DNA from 3 places in the Niveispirillum sp. GW835-FHT14G11 genome. Region 1 is predicted to be linked to each of the others. Evidence: riboswitches for the same ligand, from Rfam matches in the RefSeq annotation. Region 1 holds a riboswitch; each other region holds the start of a gene.

Region 1 (5,613 bases):
ACAGGTCGGGAAGGTTGTCCACCTCCTCCATCAGCAGGTCGAGCAGGCGGTGGCGCAGGGTACGCCCCTCCTTCCGCCGGTCCGGCTGATCCTGCCGGCGACGATCCCCCACCGGCTGCACACCGATCACCGGACGGTCCCGGTTGGGCGGGGTTACCGGTTGCGGCAGATTCTGCAGAGGGGGCGTATAGAGTACCATGCTCCCATTCTACCACGCCGTATCCCCCAGGAAATGTGCGGGTTCGGGGTATCTCCGATAGTGAGTTGCCCGTATGTCGCATGACCGGGGCGATTTTCATCTTTCCGGCGGTAACGGGCGCGGCATCGGCGTCTGAAGAAGCTGAAACGGCTTCAATTCGGGCGCTTGACGCCGAAAGCCGGATGCAGCAGCCGGTCACCCGGCTTGATGCCCAGCTTGCCGGCCAGCCCGCCATTGATTTCCAGAACGGCGATGGCCAGCCCCGCCGACGGCAGCGGCGTCGGGTCATGCGGCTTGCCATGCTGGATGTTCAGGATATAGCCGTTGGCATCGACGAAGATGATATCCAGCGGGATCAGCGTGTTCTTCATCCAGAAGGAAAGCCGGCTCTCCCGCTCGTTGAGGAACAGCATCCCCCGCTCATCCTCCATCTTCTCCACGAACATCAGGCCGGTGGCCTGCTGCTGTGGGGTCAGGGCCAGATCGACATTGAAGGTGTGGCGCCGCCCGCCCTTGCTTTCCACGACCAGGCTATCGCGGTTCAGGCCGGTCTGCGGCCCCATCTGGGCCAGGGCGGCGGGGATCGTGGCCGGCAGCAGGGCCGGGGTCAGGGACAGCAGCAGGGCGAAGGCCAGACGACGCAGCAGCATGATGGTTCCCGAAAGGATGAGACTGGCGCGCATCCTATCACAGATCGCGCACGGCCGCCGTCGCCTGCCGCACCATGTCGCGGATCGGGCCTTCATGCGGGGCATCGGCCAGGGTGTGGAACCAGCGGGCCGGCGGGTTGCGCCCTTCGCGCCGGTCCCAGGTCAGGGATTTCAGCACCTGGACCCCCGCCGGCGTCAGTTCGGCCGGCGTCGGGTCGATACCGTTCAGCACGGCCCAGATACCGGCCCAGGCGCGGCCCACCGACCAGGGATTGTAACCACCACCACCCACCACGATGGTGCGCGGCGCCAACCCCACCAGATCGCCCACCGCCCGCCACAGGGCGCGGTTGGACAAGGACAGGCGGGAGAGCGGATCGTCGGCCAGGGCATCGGCACCGGTCTGGATCATCATGGCCTGCGGCCGGAACGCCACGGCCAGCGGAATGATCGCCTCCTCCACCACATGGCGGAACTCGTCATCATTCAGGCCGGCGGGCAGCGGGATATTACGGGCCATGCCGCCGGCCCGGTCCGCCAGCTTGCCCGTATAGGGCCACCGCCCCTCCTCATGGGTGGAGATGGTCAGGACGCGTTCATCATCATGAAAGGCATCCTGCACCCCGTCGCCATGATGGGCGTCCAGATCCACATAGAGGATGCGGTCCAGCCCCTGGTCCAGCAGGGCCATGATGCCAAGCACCGGGGCGTTGAAGAAGCAGAAGCCGCTGGCCCGTCCGGGCCGGGCATGGTGGGTACCGCTGGCCGGGGAGTGCACCACCCCGCCATCACGCACCAGATCGGCGGCCATAATCGCGGCACCAGCGGCGATGGCCGGGCGGCGGTACATTTCCGGAAAGACCGGGTTTTCCAGCTTGCCCAATGCGTAACGCAGGGCCGTGTCCAGGTCCACGCGCTGGTCACGCTCGGCCCGCTGAACCGCGGCGATATAATCGCGGTCATGGAACCGGGCCAGTTGCTCCGGGGTGGCCTGCGGGCTGTCCACATAGGCGGCATCATCCAGCCAGCCCATGGCACGGATCAGGTCGGTCGCGACCGTGACGCGCGGGATGGACAGCGGATGCTTCCTGCCATAGCTGGAATGGCGATAGATTTCACCGCCAAGATAAAGCGGACAGGCCATCGCGTCGCGTCGCAATGCAGGGGCGGGTTCGGACAGGGTGGCGCTGTCGGGCATGATGACCCGATCCTATGCCGCAGCGCGAAAGGGAACAAGCCGCACCGCACCACCCGCGACGTTATTTCACGGCCTCATGATCGTAGGAGAAGACGCGGGAGAGCTTCCAACCATCGGGCTCCAGCCGCCAGCGCTGGGTGAAGCGGGCCTTGCCCACCCGCTTCTCCGGCCCGTCGCCCTTGCGTTCATAGAACACATGGTCGCCCTGCTCGATCACGCCGATGCCGGCGATAGGATGCAGGGTCATGGTGCCGGCCACCAGTTCGCGACGCGACCGCCAGGCATCCGGCTTCTTCTTCTCCTCACAACCTTTCTTATATTCCGCCACGAAGGGGGCAGCGGCGCGCCACCTCTCCGCCCTTGTCATGATACATCTCGAAATCAGGCATCAGCATGGTGGCGAGGCGATCGGGGTCGCAGCCTTCGAAGAACAGCGCGAAGAAGTCGGCATCCGACTTCTCGATGGCCACCCGCAGGGCCGGCCCCTCGGGCAAGGTGGCGGCATGGGCCGGCAGGGCCAGGGCCGACAGGAAGGTCACGAGAATCAGGGACTTGCGCATGGTATCTCCCATTCCAGACACCCGGATTTGACATCAGACAGCGCGTACCCGCAAGCACCGTCACCGGCTTCCCCAGGGTACCATTAACCTTGCGGGACTGCCCTGTGTTTGCCATAACCAACCCACCTCACTGGGGGGAGCCGATTGTCGGCTGAGAGGTCCTGTACGGGACGACCCCTGGAACCTGATCCGGCTGATACCGGCGTAGGGACAGTGACCCATGAATGAACCATCGGGACCGCGCGCGGCCCCGCCCGCCCCTGCCATCCATGTCCGTGACGCCGCCATCGCGTTTTGCGGGCAAACGCTGTTCACGGGCCTGGACCTGACGGCACCGGCGGGACAGACCACCTGCCTTCTGGGCCCCAGCGGCGTGGGCAAGTCCAGCCTGCTGCGCCGCATCGCCGGGCTGCTGCCGGGGGAAGGCACCGTCACCGCCGATGACGGAATGCCCGTCGCCGGCCGCATCGCCTGGATGGGGCAGCAGGACCTGCTGCTGCCCTGGGCCCCCGTCCTGGACAATGTCATGCTGGGGGCAAAGCTGCGCGGGGTCCGGCTGGACGCCATCATCCGCGACCGGGCCATGGCCCTGCTGGCGGCGGTGGGGCTGGACGGCTGGGAAAGGCAGCGGCCCGACGCCCTGTCCGGCGGCATGCGCCAGCGCACAGCATTGGCCCGCACCCTGTTCGAGGATCGGCCCATCGTGCTGATGGACGAGCCCTTCTCGGCCCTGGATGCCATCAACAGGCTGGATATGCAGGATCTGGCGGCCGGCCTGCTGACCGGGCGCACCGTGATCATGGTCACCCATGACCCGATGGAGGCGCTGCGCCTGGGCCATCAGGTGCTGGTCCTGTCCGGCAATCCGGTGCGCTTGTCCGATGCCATCATCCCATCCGGCGCCACGCCCCGCCCGCCCGATCTGCCGGCCCTGCTGTCCCTGCAGGGTCAGCTGCTGTCCCGCCTGCGCGGGGGTACCGCATGACCGGGCGTATCCTGCGGGGATTGACCACCCTGGCCGGTTTGCTGCTGGCCTGGACGCTGCTGGTCCGGCTTGCAGAACTGCCGCACTATATCCTTCCGGGTCCGGAACGAGTGGCCGTGCGTCTGTGGGAAGATTACGCGCTGCTGGCCCGGCATGCGGGTTATACGGGCCTGGAGATCGTGCTGGGCCTGATGTTGGGCACGCTCTGCGGCGGGCTGGCGGCCCTGGCCCTGACGGCGTTGCAGGCAGCACGGCGCTGGCTGCTGCCGCTGCTGCTGGCCAGCCAGGCGGTGCCGGTCTTCGCCATCGCACCCCTGCTGGTACTGTGGCTGGGCTATGGCATGGCGTCCAAGGTGGCGATGGCTACCCTGATCATCTTCTTCCCCGTCACCGCCAGCTTCTATGATGGCTTGCGGCGCACCGATCCCGGCTGGCTGGATCTGGCGCGGACCATGGGGGCCACGCCCTGGACCCTGCTGCGCCATATCCGGGTGCCGGCAGCATTGCCCGCCCTGGGTTCCGGCCTGCGCATGGCCGCCGCCGTGGCACCCATCGGGGCTGTAGTGGGCGAATGGGTGGGGGCGTCGGCGGGGCTGGGCTATCTGATGTTGCATGCCACGGCGCGGGTACAGACCGATTTGGCCTTCGCCGCTCTTTTCATCCTGGCGCTGCTGGCCGTCGGCCTGTGGCTGCTGGTGGATGTGATGTTACGCCGGGCCATGCCCTGGCTTCCCGACAGCGTGATGAGCAAGGAAGACACATAATGAAGATGCGTTGGATGCGGGCGATGGCCGTGGCCGCCACCATGGCGGGTGCCGCCCTGCCCGCCATGGCCCAGGACAAGATGACGGTGCTGCTGGACTGGTTCGTGAACCCCGACCATGGGCCGCTCTACGTGGCGCAGGAACAGGGCTATTTCAAGGATGAAGGGCTGGCGGTGGAGATGATCGCCCCGGCCGACCCCAACGATCCGCCGCGCCTGGTGGCCGCCGGCCAGGGCGACATCGCCATCTCCTATCAGCCGCAATTGCACCTGCAGGTCGATGCCGGCTTGCCCGTGGTGCGCGTCGGCACCCTGGTGGCCACGCCGCTCAACACCGTCATTGTCCTGAAGGATGGCCCTATCAGGTCCATCAAGGATCTGAAGGGCAAGAAGATCGGCTTCTCCGTCGGCGGGTTCGAGGATGCGCTGCTGGGCGCCATGCTGGAAAAACACGGCCTGTCCCTGAAGGATGTCACCCTGGTCAACGTCAATTTCTCCCTGTCTCCGGCCCTGTTCGCGGGCCAGGTGGATGCCATTGTCGGGGGCTACCGCAATTTCGAACTGAACCAGATGGCGATCGAGAACAAGCAAGGCCGCGCCTTTTTCCCCGAGGAAGAGGGCGTGCCCGCCTATGACGAGCTGGTGTTCATCACCGCCAGGAACAAAGTGAACGACCCGCGCATCGGCCGCTTCCTGAACGCGGTGGAACGCGGCACCCAATACCTGATCAACCATCCGGACGCCGCCTGGGCCCTGTTCATCAAGGGCCGCAAGGATCTGGATACGGAGCTGAACAAGCGCGCCTGGAAGGACAGCGTGGCCCGCTTCGCCCACAGCCCCCGCGCGCTGGACAACGCCCGGTACGCGCGTTTCGCCCAGTTTCTGAAGGCCCGCAGCCTGATCAAGACCACGCCGGACGTGGCGACATATGCCGTGGAAGTGAAGTGATCACAGCGGCAGCCGCACGACAGCCCGCAAGCCCTTCTGCGGGCTGTCGCGCAGGATGACGTCGCCGCCATGGCGCCGGGCGATGTCGCGGGCGATGGTCAGGCCCAGGCCCACGCCGCCGGTCTTCTGGTTGCGCGACGGCTCCAGCCGGAAGAAGGGGCGGAACACCGCATCGCGCTGATCATCGGGAATGCCCGGCCCGTCATCGTCGATCAGGATTTCCACGAAATTGCCCCGCCGCTCCAGGCTGATCCAGACATGCCGCCCATAGCGCGCGGCATTGCCGATCAGGTTGGTCAGGCAGCGGCGC
Region 2 (5,613 bases), on a different contig from region 1:
TCGTGCAACTGCCCGACGGCCGCTTCCACCGCGGCACCGGCGGGCGGATCATGATCGCCGCTGGTCACAAGGGCGTGTGTGCGGAACTGGACGTGCCGGGCCTGCCCGTGGCGGAAAGTGCCGACATGGACGCGGTGCTGTGGGGCAAGCTGCTGATCAATTTGAACAACGCGCTGAACGCCCTGTCCGGCCTGCCTTTGGCCCAGCAGCTGGCGGCGCGGCCCTGGCGATTGTTGCTGGCGCAGCAGCAATGGGAGGGGTTGCGGGCGTTGAAGCGGGCGGGGATCAAGCCGGCCAAATCGGCGGCCCTGGCGCCGCATCTGCTGCCCTGGCTGCTGTGCCTGCCCGACCCGCTTTTCCGGCTGGCGGCCCGGCGCATGCTGTCCATCGACCCGCTGGCCCGGTCATCGATGTGGGAGGATCTGGAGCGCCGTCGGCCGACGGAGATCGACCGGTTGCAGGGGGCGGTGATCGAGCTGGCCGAACGCCACGAGCTGGACGCGCCGGTCAATCGCCGGGTCCGGGATTTGATCCGGGCGGCGGAGCAGGCTGGGGCCGGATCGCCGGGGTTGGCAGCAGGGGCGGTTTAGGTCCCGATCAGCCCCAGTTCCGGACTCGACGCTTCGGCCCGCAACCGCTTGGGGATGCGACCCGCCAGCCTTGCCATGCGCCCGCCTTCCACGCCGGCGCGCATGGCAGCGGCCATCATTACGGGATCGATACTTTTCGATACGGCAGTGTTCAGCAGCACCGCGTCGCAGCCCAGCTCCATGGCCAGGGCCGCGTCGCTGGCCGTGCCGATACCGGCATCCAGCACGACGGGAACGAGGCTGTTCCGGCAGATCGTTTCGATATTGTAAGGGTTCAGGATGCCCAGGCCGGTGCCGATCGGTGCCCCCAGCGGCATGACGGCGGCGCAGCCGATATCGGCCAGCCGGCGGCAGATGATGGGATCGTCGGTGCAATAGGGCAGGACCACGAACCCGTCACGCACCAGCTCGTCCGCGGCGCGCAGCAACTGTTCCACGTCGGGATACAGCGTCTCGCGGTCGCCGATCAGTTCCAGCTTGATCCAGTTGGTGTCCATCGCCTCGCGCGCCAGCTGCGCGGTCAGCACGGCATCCTTCACCGTGGAACAGCCGGCGGTGTTGGGTAGCAGCCAGACTCGGCCTGCCACCAGATCCAGCAAGCCCTCGCCATAGCCGGTCAGGTCGGCGCGCCGGACGGAGACGGTCAGGATTTCAGCACCCGAGGCGTCCAGACTGTCCAGGAACACCTGCTGGTTGGGATAACCGGCGCTGCCCAGGAACAGGCGCGACCGGAAGCTTTGGCCGGCGATCTTCAGTGGATCCTTCATCTCAACCACCTTGCAGAACCTTGACGATTTCCACCCGGTCGCCGGGGGAGAGCACCGTATCGGCCCAGCGGCCGCGCGGCACGACACTGTCATTGACGGCCACGGCGATGCCGCGCGCACCCGCATCGATCCCGTCCGCCGCCATCACGGCGGTCAGGGCGTAATCGTCGGGCACGATGGTGCGGCCATTGATCATGATCATGTTTCCATCCTTCACGCCGCGCGGGCGGCGTTGAAACGGTCGGCCCCGAACGGGGCGATATGCGGGTCGGTGCGGCCCGTCAGGACCAGGGCGGATATTGCATCCGCCGTGATCGGGGCCAGCAGGATGCCGTTGCGGTGATGGCCGGTGGCCAGTACCAGCCCATCCAGGCCGGGAGCTGCCCCCAGGATCGGCGCATCATCGCGGCTTCCGGGGCGCAGGCCCGTCCACATCTCGCGGATGGGCAGTTCCTCCACCCCCGGCAGGGCGCGCCAGGCGGCGTCCAGCAGGGCCAGCACCCCGCCGGCCGTCATCTGGGCGTCGAACCCCTTCTCCTCCGTCGTCGCCCCGATGATCAGGGTGCCGTCGGCGCGGGGCACCAGATAGCATTTGGGCGCCCAGACGACATGGGTCAACAGCGGATGGGCCGGGTCCATGGCGAGCGACATCATCTGGCCCTTCACCGGCCGCACCGGCGGCGGGCTGGCCTGACCGGGCACCAGGCGCGACCAGGCGCCGGCGGCGATCACCACCTGATCGGCCGGCACCACCCGGTCGCCCAGCACCACGCCCCGCACGCGGCCGCCCTGCACATCCAGGCCCGTGGCCTCCACACCTTCATGCAGACGGGCCCCGGTCCGTTCCAGGGCCACGCGCAGCGCGGCGCTGGCCAGGCGGTTATCCACCTGCCCGTCCTTGGCGCTGTAGATGCCGGCGGCGGTGCGCGGGTTCAGGAACGGTTCCCGCTCCTTGGCCTGCGCGCCGGTCAGCCAGACAAGGTCCAGGCCCAGTCCGCGCTGGAACTCATAGTTCGACCGCAGCAGTTCCACCTCATCGCGGGTGCTGGCCACCACCAGCGTCCCCTCGGTCCGCAGGCCCACGGGCAGGCCGGTCAGCGCCGCCAGCTCCTGCGCGAAGTCCGGCCAGCGGGCCTGGCTTTCCAGGCACAAGGGCAGCAGGCGCTGTTCGCCCGGCTCCGCCTCCACGCCGGCGGCCAGCATGCCGGCGGCGGCGCGGCTGGCGGCTTGGCCGGCCTTGGCCTTCTCATAGATATCGACCCGGGCCCCGGCCTGGGCCAGGCGCCAGCCGATGGACATGCCGATGATGCCGCCGCCGATGATGGCGACGCGCGGCTTTTCCGTGGTGCGATGTAGCGTCATTTCCGCCTTCTCCCTTCGCCGGCATGACCCGGATCAGGTTCTATGGGTGTGATCTCAGCCGCGCGACCGGATAGGCCATGCGGCACCCCAGGGTCCATGCGCTATGTCATGGGCCTGTCATGGACGGATTGCAAGGGGATGAGGCCCAAGGGGATGCAACGCGGCAATTCCGCCCCGCCGGGATCGCGCTTGACCATTGGCCGCTCGCGCGCATATCTGCCCTATGAGGGACTTTGTGTCCCGTTCGCCTTCCTGAGCCCCGGAACTCCCCATGTCGCTGCTGCCCATCCTGACCATTCCCGACACCCGCCTGAAGACCAAGTGCAAGCCGTTGACCAATGTCGATGGCCGCGTGGTGGGCCTGATGGATGACATGCTGGAGACCATGTACAAGGCGCCGGGCATCGGTCTGGCCGCCCCGCAGATCGGGTTGCTGGAACGGCTGATCGTGGTGGATGTGTCGGAAAACCGCAGCGACGCCATGGCCATGGTCAACCCCGAGCTGCTCTGGACATCGGACGAACTGGCGGTGACCCAGGAAGGGTGCCTGTCCATCCCGGAGATCTATGCCGACGTGACGCGACCCAAGATGGTGCGCGTGCGCTATGTCGACCGGGCGGGTGAGGTGCGGGAGATGGATGCCGACGGGCTGCTGGCCACCTGCATCCAGCATGAGATCGACCATCTGAACGGCGTGCTGTTCATCGACCATCTGTCGTCGCTGAAGCGCAACATGATCCTGCGCAAGTACAACAAGGCGAAGAAGTAAGCACACCCGTTCCCCATAGCCCGGAAGGTTCCCCATGCCGCTGCGTCTCGCCTTCATGGGCACGCCGGATTTCTCCGTCGGTATTCTGGATGCCCTTGTCGCTGCCGGGCATGAGGTGATCGCCGTCTATTCCCAGCCGCCGCGGCCCGCCGGGCGCGGCCAGCAATTGCAGGCCGGCCCCGTGCATCGCCGGGCCGAAGCCCTGGGCATTCCGGTGCGCACGCCCAAAAGTCTGCGCAAGGCCGAGGAACAGGAGGCGTTTGCCGCCCTTGACCTGGATTGCGCCATCGTCGCGGCCTATGGCCTGATCCTGCCGCAGCCGATCCTGGATGCGCCGCGTCTGGGCTGCGTCAACGTGCATGCCAGCCTGCTGCCGCGCTGGCGGGGGGCGGCCCCAATCCAGCGGTCGATCCTGGCCGGGGATGCCGAAACCGGCGTGACCATCATGCAGATGGATGCCGGACTGGATACCGGCGCCATGCTGCTGACGGACAGGGTGGCGATCACACCCCGCATGAATGCCGCCGACCTGCATGATGCGCTGGCTGACATGGGCGCGCGGCTGATGGTGGAAGCACTGCCCGGCATCGCGGACGGTTCGCTGAAGCCGGTGCCGCAGCCGGAAGCGGGCGTGACCTATGCCGCCAAGCTGACCAAGGACGAGGGGCGGCTGGACCTGTTCCGCCCGGCGGCGGACCTGGACCGGCAGGTGCGCGGCCTGACCCCCTGGCCCGGTACCTGGATCGATCTGGCCAATGGCGAGAAGCTGAAGGTGCTGGAAACCCTGCCCGTGGAGGGCAAGGGCGAGCCGGGTACCCTGCTGGACGGGGCCCCCACCCTGGCCTGCGGCGAGGGCGCCTTGCGCCTGATCCGCGTGCAGCGGCCGGGCAAGGGACCGGTCGATGGCGGTGCCTTCCTGCGCGGATATCCGCATGGGATCGGGGGAAAGCTGATCGGTTGAAGCCGTCCAGGTTTTTTAATCGTCATCCCGGCGAAAGCCGGGACCCAGGGGCCACAAGCCCGACCTTTCCGCAGCGTTGATCGCCGCAAACCATACAAGTGTTTCCCCGTGGCCCCTGGGTCCCGGCTTTCGCCGGGATGACGAAAGAGGGGTGGGGGATATCGATCGAAGGTGCCCCCATGCCCCTGCCCAACCCGCCCCTGCTGCTGATCACCGACCGGACGCAGGCCGTGGGCGGGCTAGTGTCGGCGGTGGCGGACTGTGTGGCTGCCGGGTGCCGGTGGGTCAGTCTGCGGGAGAAGGACCTGTCCGCCGCCGAACAGGCCGATCTGCTGCGGGCGCTGAAGCCGCTGCTCGCCGATATCGGTGGTACCCTGACCGTGCATGGCGATGCGTCGCTGGCCCCGCTGTGCGACGGAGTGCATCTGCCCGACGGGGCCGACATCGCCGCCGTGCGGGCCCTGCTGGGGACGGATGCCCTGATCGGCGCCTCCTGCCATGACCGGGACGGTGTGATCGCGGCGGCACGGGACGGTGCCGACTATGCCACGCTCAGCCCGATCTTCCTGACGGCGTCCAAGCCGGGATATGGGCCGGCCCTGGGAACGGATATGCTGGCCGGGCTGCCCCTGCCCACCCTGGCGCTGGGCGGCGTGGATGCTGCCAATATCGGTGACTGTATCGCCGCCGGTGCGGCGGGGGTGGCGGTGATGGGCGGGCCGATGCGCGATCCGTCTGCCATGGCATCGCTGCTGGCTGCGACGCCGGGCCGCAAGCCCGGCATTTGACCGGCGGGGCCGCAGGGCCCCATATCAGCCGCATCTTTCATCCACCGAACGGCCCGTCATGAATGCCGCTTCTGCTTCCGGTCCCCGTGCCGTCGCCAACTGGCTGCTGTTCTGCGCCGGGATGGTGTTTGTCATGGCCATCATCGGGGCCATCACCCGCCTGACGGAAAGCGGCCTGTCCATCACCGAATGGAAGCCGATCACCGGCGCCCTGCCGCCCCTGAACGAGGCGCAATGGCTGGCGGAATTCGAGAAATACAAGCAGATTCCGGAATATCAGGTGCTGAACCGTGGCATGAGCCTGGCGGAGTTCAAGCAGATCTTCTTCTGGGAATGGTTCCACCGCCTGTGGGGCCGGCTGATCGGTGTCGCCTTC
Region 3 (5,613 bases), on a different contig from region 1:
GTCCTGAACCCGCATGTGAACATGTGGGAACTGGCCCGCCCCCTGATCACAAGCTGGATGATTGAGAACCGGGGGCCGGAGGCGCGCGTCGCCGACATTCTGACCAACGTCACGGGCATTGCGCGTCGCCTGCCGGCGCTGGTCCGCGACCTGGAACAGGCGGCCAATATGCTGGTCGATGGCGGTGGCCTGCGCCTGCATCCCGAGTCGGTGGCCGTGCTGGCGGCCTCGCGTGAGCGGGAAGGGCGGCGCTGGCGCCGGCTGGGCTGGGCCGCCTTGGCTCTGGCGGCGGGTCTGGTGGCGGCGCTGTCCTGAAATCAGCTGCCGAGCAGGACGGTGGCCCGGCGTCGGTCTTCGCCAGTCAATAGCTTGTTCTCGGAAACGGGCCCCTTGCCATTAAGATAGTCGAGCGGGGTGGCACCCTCGTCATCCTTCGCGGCCGGGTTGGCTCCAGCCTTCAGCAAGGCCTCGATTACCGGGAGGCTGGCATTGGCGGCGGCATAATGCAGGGCGGTACGCTCACCATGCTTGATGTAGTCCCATTCCGCCGTCGCGTTGGTTGTTGCCGTTACTTCAGCTTTGTTGGCAATCAACCAATTCACCGCCGGTAGAAGGTCGAACTGCGCCGCAGTCATCAGGGGTGTTTTACCGAAATCGTTGCGCGTGTCTATGCCGCCGACGATGGAATGGGCCGCGATCATTGGCAGCAGATCGGCCCGGGCGACGGCGATGTGCATGATCGGGTCTGGGGCTATTTCTCCTTCGTTGGCGCAGAACTTGATCACGTCGGATTCGATAGACCAAATATCTGTTATCTGTGCCAATGCTTTGCGGATTTCCTCCTCCGGTGCGCCGTCAAGAAGCAGTTCGCGCAGACTACTGCCGTCAGGGTTGCGACATCCACCGATGGCGATGCTATCAAGGGCGCTGCCTATACCTTGGAAGGCCTCACCAAGGGGGCGGTCGATGTATCTTGCTATGCCTTCCATGGCGGTAACATAAGCGCCATGGATTCTGGCCTCTAATTGATGGTTGTAGAGGGACAAATACCCCCAAGATTTATAGGGGCTTGGGAGATTGGCCGGATCATAGTCTCCTCCAGTGAATTTGAAATCCCGTAGCTTTATTTTTTCGATCGCAAAGCTTTGGCGCTTGGCCATTCCATATCTGGATGATCCTGACATCGTAGCATTATTATAGATCACGTCAGCAGCGTCGGCTAAATTCCGGAATTGTTCCACGGCTTCTGTCGGAAAGCCCCTGATCTCCCCCCGGCCCCACTCACAACCGGAACGTGGTGTGTAATTATCCATACCGGATCCGAACATTGGTGCCGTCGCAACCAGAAGGTCCGGCTTCTTCAGGAGGATCCCACAGGGTATCAGGTACGAAGCTGTTGACCTGTTGGTCGCCAAGTCCGAGAGGGACGCTAGCTGTACCGTTGGGATCAGACTTTCCGACGTGCCGTCATAAGTTGGTGGCATGCCGGGCAATCGGGCCAAAGATTCTTCCGGGATCTGCTTCCAAGCCTCCGCAGCGATCAACTGGCTCAAATTGTCTATCTCGGCGTCCCGCTCCGGGCGGGCATCGCGGAAGCTGTGCAAGAACAGCATCAGGTCCAGCCTTGCCAGCCAAACGTCCTGGTGTGCCCGCATCAGCGCTTCAGCTTGATCTTGATGGCTCTCCAGTTCCTCTATGGCCGACTCATATTCGGGGGGCAGTGACGCTCCCTGTCCTTGGGCGGCGATAGCAAAGCTCATGATGAGCAATGCAGCGACGGTTAGATTGCGCAGGCCCAAGATCGCTTTCCCTCGGGAGAGTATCGATTATCTTTTACATCTTATCAGGGGCGAGCGAATACGAACAGCATCGCCGCGTCAACTACCCACCCTTGACACCCCGCCCCATCGTCCCGCACTTTCCATCCCGTCCAAGGGGAACCCCGGCAAGGGGCTGAGACACCGTATGGACCGCTTGAGGGCGGCACCGGCGCGGGAACCCTTCGAACCTGATCCGGGTCGTACCGGCGTAGGGATGGAAGCATAGGGGCCCCGTCTGCCCCAAACGTGCCGCCGCACCCCGTGCGCATGCCCGGATCTCCATATCAAGGGAGGTCCAAATGCCAGATACCAACATTACCGATCCCGAATTTCGCGTGACCACCGGCCCGCTGCCGGCGTCGCGCAAGGTGCATATGGCGGGAGAGCGCTTTCCCGACATCCGCGTCGCCATGCGCGAGATCGACCTGTCGCCCAGCGCCAATGAGCCGCCGGTGCGTGTCTATGACCCGTCGGGGTCCTATACCGACCCGGATGTGCGCACCGACATCCGCCAGGGACTGGCGGAGCTGCGCCGGTCCTGGGTGGAAGCGCGCGGCGATGTCGAGGCGTATGAGGGGCGTGAGGTGAAGCCGGAGGATAATGGCTTGGTACGGGGGCAGGAGAGCCCCGTACCGCTGTTCGACCGGGCAAGCCGCCGGCCGCTGCGCGCCCGGCCGGGCGCCAATGTCAGCCAGCTTCATTATGCCCGCAAAGGCATCATCACGGCGGAAATGGAATATGTCGCCATCCGTGAAAACCTGGGGCGGCAGCGGCTGGCCGAACAGGCGGCCCGCGATGGCGAGGATTTCGGGGCCAGCATTCCCGATTACGTGACCCCGGAATTCGTGCGGGACGAGATCGCGCGGGGCCGCGCCATCATTCCCAACAATATCAATCACCCGGAGACGGAGCCGATGATTATCGGCCGGAACTTCCTGGTGAAGATCAATGCCAATATCGGCAATTCCGCCGTCACCTCCTCGGTCGCGGATGAGGTGGATAAGCTGGTCTGGGCCATCCGTTGGGGTGCGGATACGGTTATGGACCTGTCCACGGGCCGCAATATCCACACGATCCGGGAATGGATCATCCGCAATAGTCCCGTGCCCATCGGCACGGTGCCGATCTATCAGGCGCTGGAGAAGGTCAATGGCAAGGCCGAGGACCTGACCTGGGAACTGTTCCGCGACACGCTGATCGAGCAGGCCGAACAGGGGGTGGATTATTTCACCATTCATGCTGGCGTGCGGCTGGCCCATATCCCGCTGACGGCCAAACGGGTGACGGGCATCGTCAGCCGGGGCGGGTCGATCATGGCCAAATGGTGCCTGGCCCACCACAAGGAGAATTTCCTCTACACCCATTTCGACGAGATCTGCGAGATCATGAAGGCGTATGACATCGCCTTCTCCCTGGGTGACGGTCTGCGCCCCGGCAGCATTGCCGATGCCAATGACGCCGCCCAGTTCGCGGAGCTGGACACGCTGGGCGAGCTGACCCAGATCGCCTGGAAGCATGATGTGCAGGTGATGATCGAAGGGCCGGGCCATGTGCCCATGCACAAGATCAAGGCCAACATGGACAAGCAGCTGAAGGTTTGTGGCGAGGCGCCGTTCTACACGCTGGGGCCCCTGACCACCGACATCGCGCCGGGCTATGACCACATCACCAGCGGCATCGGGGCCGCCATGATCGGCTGGTTCGGCACCTCCATGCTCTGCTATGTCACGCCCAAGGAACATCTGGGCCTGCCCGACCGCGACGATGTGAAGGTGGGGGTGATCACCTATAAGCTGGCCGCCCATGCCGCCGATCTGGCCAAGGGCCATCCCGGCGCCCAGGAACGCGACGATGCCCTGTCACGGGCCCGGTTCGAGTTCCGCTGGCGCGACCAGTTCAACCTGTCGCTGGACCCGGAGACGGCGGAGAAATATCACGACCAAACCCTGCCGGCGGAAGGCGCCAAGCTGGCGCATTTCTGCTCCATGTGCGGGCCGAAATTCTGCTCCATGAAGATCACGCAGGAAGTGCGCGATTATGCAGCCGCCCAGGAGGGGATGGCCGCCATGTCGGCGACCTTCAAGGAGAAGGGGGGACAGGTGTATCTGTCGGACAGGCCGATCCCGGAAGATCATCATTAAAGTAAAAAAGCCCCCGTCCGGCATTCGGACGGGGGCCTTTTCTCTGGCCGTTCGGGGCCGGAAATGCCGTCAGGCGCGGGCCAGGCGGTCCATTTCCTCCTTCACGCGCAATTTTTCCATTTTCAGGCGGGTCAGGGTCGTCGTGTCGGGCAAGGGACGGCGGGATTCCATCCGCACCTCCCGATCCAGGCTTTCATGCTTGGTGCGCAGCGATTCAACACGCTCGGGGAACAACATACGGCCTCTCCTTCTGTAACGATGGAACAACGGACCTGTCTGGTTGTTGGTACCTGAAACGCGGCTTGGCCTTTCCTGATGGACAAAACATGGATCACGATCCTGACATGGAATCGTTATCCGCGGCTCTATGCATATGGATAGGGTAGTGGGGTTTTTCGAGGGGCGGATTAGCCACCCTGGACGAAAACCATCGGGGGCGTTACATCACCTCCATGGCAGATATCCTCCCAAAGCCGGCCGGTTCTTCCGGTCCTGACCAGTACCCGGCGGCAGCACCGCCCCGACGGATGATTGTCGGGATCAGCGGGGCGTCGGGCATTGTTTACGGCATATGCCTGCTTGAAACGTTACGCCGGCTGGGCATCGAATCCCACCTCGTAATGAGCAGGTCTGCCGAGGTGACCTCTGCGCACGAGTCGGGGCTGAAGGTGGCCGAGATCCGGGCGCTGGCCGATGTCACCTATGCCGCCACCGATATCGGGGCCGCCGTTTCGTCGGGCAGCTTCCGAACGATGGGCATGATCGTCGCGCCTTGTTCGGTGCGGTCGATGTCGGAGATCGCGTCGGGGGTTACCAGCTCGCTGCTGACCCGCGCGGCGGACGTGGTGCTGAAGGAGCGGCGGCGGCTGGTGCTGATGCTGCGCGAGACGCCGCTGCATCTGGGCCATATCCGCACCATGGCGGCGGTGACGGAGATGGGGGCCATCATCTATCCGCCCGTCCCCGCCTTCTATGCCAATCCGCAAAGCCTGGAGGAGATGGTTGACCACACGATCGGGCGCGTGCTGGATCTGTTCGATATCGATACGGGCCGGGTGCGGCGCTGGGGGGAGGAGGGCTGACCCTCCTTTCCTTCTGCTGCCCGCCTGCCTACATTGGCACCGTCCTTGCTGAAGGCTCATCCGATGTCCAGCCATACCCACCATCATCACGACCATGCCGTGCGCCATGACCATGGGTCCTGCGTCCAGGATGCGCTGGCCCGTGCTGATGCGATCTGTACCGAACGTGGTGTACGGCTGACGGCGCAGCGGGCGCGGGTTCTGGAACTGGTCTGGTCCAGCCACAAGCCGCGCGGCGCCTATGCCATCCTGGAGGATCTGTCGGCGGACGGGAAGCGAGTGGCCCCGCTGACCGTCTATCGTGCGCTGGATTTCCTGCTGGAACAGGGTTTGATCCACCGGATCGAAAGCCAGAACGCCTTTGTCGGCTGCCCCGACCCCGGTACCGCCCATACGGGGCAGTTCCTGGTCTGCTCCTGCTGCGGCAACGCCACCGAGCTGACCGACCGGCGCATCGCGGCCGCCATCGCCGAAAGTGCGGCGGCCCAGGGCTTCACGGTGCAGCGGCAGACCGTGGAGGTAACGGGCATCTGCCCCGACTGCCGCGACCATTGACGGACGGGGCCCCGG

The links. Region 1 has a riboswitch for thiamine pyrophosphate ahead of AC1Q7F_RS08785 (ABC transporter ATP-binding protein). Riboswitches for the same ligand answer to the same signal wherever they lie in the genome.
Region 2: another riboswitch for thiamine pyrophosphate. It lies ahead of thiO (glycine oxidase ThiO); the one in region 1 lies ahead of AC1Q7F_RS08785 (ABC transporter ATP-binding protein).
Region 3: another riboswitch for thiamine pyrophosphate. It lies ahead of thiC (phosphomethylpyrimidine synthase ThiC); the one in region 1 lies ahead of AC1Q7F_RS08785 (ABC transporter ATP-binding protein).

The regions. Positions count from the first base shown of each region.
Region 1 covers NZ_JBXAFZ010000004.1:53,302-58,914, reverse strand. Annotated here, with positions in the region: gene AC1Q7F_RS08810 (hypothetical protein) at 1-199, opposite strand, end outside; gene AC1Q7F_RS08805 (DUF192 domain-containing protein) at 352-849, opposite strand; gene AC1Q7F_RS08800 (acetoin utilization protein AcuC) at 887-2,047, opposite strand; gene AC1Q7F_RS08795 (hypothetical protein) at 2,109-2,414, opposite strand; gene AC1Q7F_RS08790 (hypothetical protein) at 2,362-2,607, opposite strand; TPP riboswitch at 2,731-2,835, shown strand; gene AC1Q7F_RS08785 (ABC transporter ATP-binding protein) at 2,828-3,592, shown strand; gene AC1Q7F_RS08780 (ABC transporter permease) at 3,589-4,356, shown strand; gene AC1Q7F_RS08775 (ABC transporter substrate-binding protein) at 4,362-5,303, shown strand; gene AC1Q7F_RS08770 (ATP-binding protein) at 5,304-5,613, opposite strand, start outside.
Region 2 covers NZ_JBXAFZ010000013.1:98,496-104,108, forward strand. Annotated here, with positions in the region: gene AC1Q7F_RS22840 (2-dehydropantoate 2-reductase) at 1-590, shown strand, start outside; gene AC1Q7F_RS22845 (thiazole synthase) at 587-1,357, opposite strand; gene thiS (sulfur carrier protein ThiS) at 1,359-1,559, opposite strand; gene thiO (glycine oxidase ThiO) at 1,571-2,719, opposite strand; TPP riboswitch at 2,712-2,819, opposite strand; gene def (peptide deformylase) at 2,991-3,488, shown strand; gene fmt (methionyl-tRNA formyltransferase) at 3,523-4,449, shown strand; gene AC1Q7F_RS22870 (thiamine phosphate synthase) at 4,629-5,237, shown strand; gene AC1Q7F_RS22875 (COX15/CtaA family protein) at 5,296-5,613, shown strand, end outside.
Region 3 covers NZ_JBXAFZ010000020.1:36,960-42,572, reverse strand. Annotated here, with positions in the region: gene ubiB (2-polyprenylphenol 6-hydroxylase) at 1-315, shown strand, start outside; gene AC1Q7F_RS27615 (ankyrin repeat domain-containing protein) at 318-1,799, opposite strand; TPP riboswitch at 1,924-2,052, shown strand; gene thiC (phosphomethylpyrimidine synthase ThiC) at 2,120-3,961, shown strand; gene AC1Q7F_RS27605 (YdcH family protein) at 4,031-4,198, opposite strand; gene AC1Q7F_RS27600 (UbiX family flavin prenyltransferase) at 4,414-5,043, shown strand; gene AC1Q7F_RS27595 (Fur family transcriptional regulator) at 5,107-5,598, shown strand.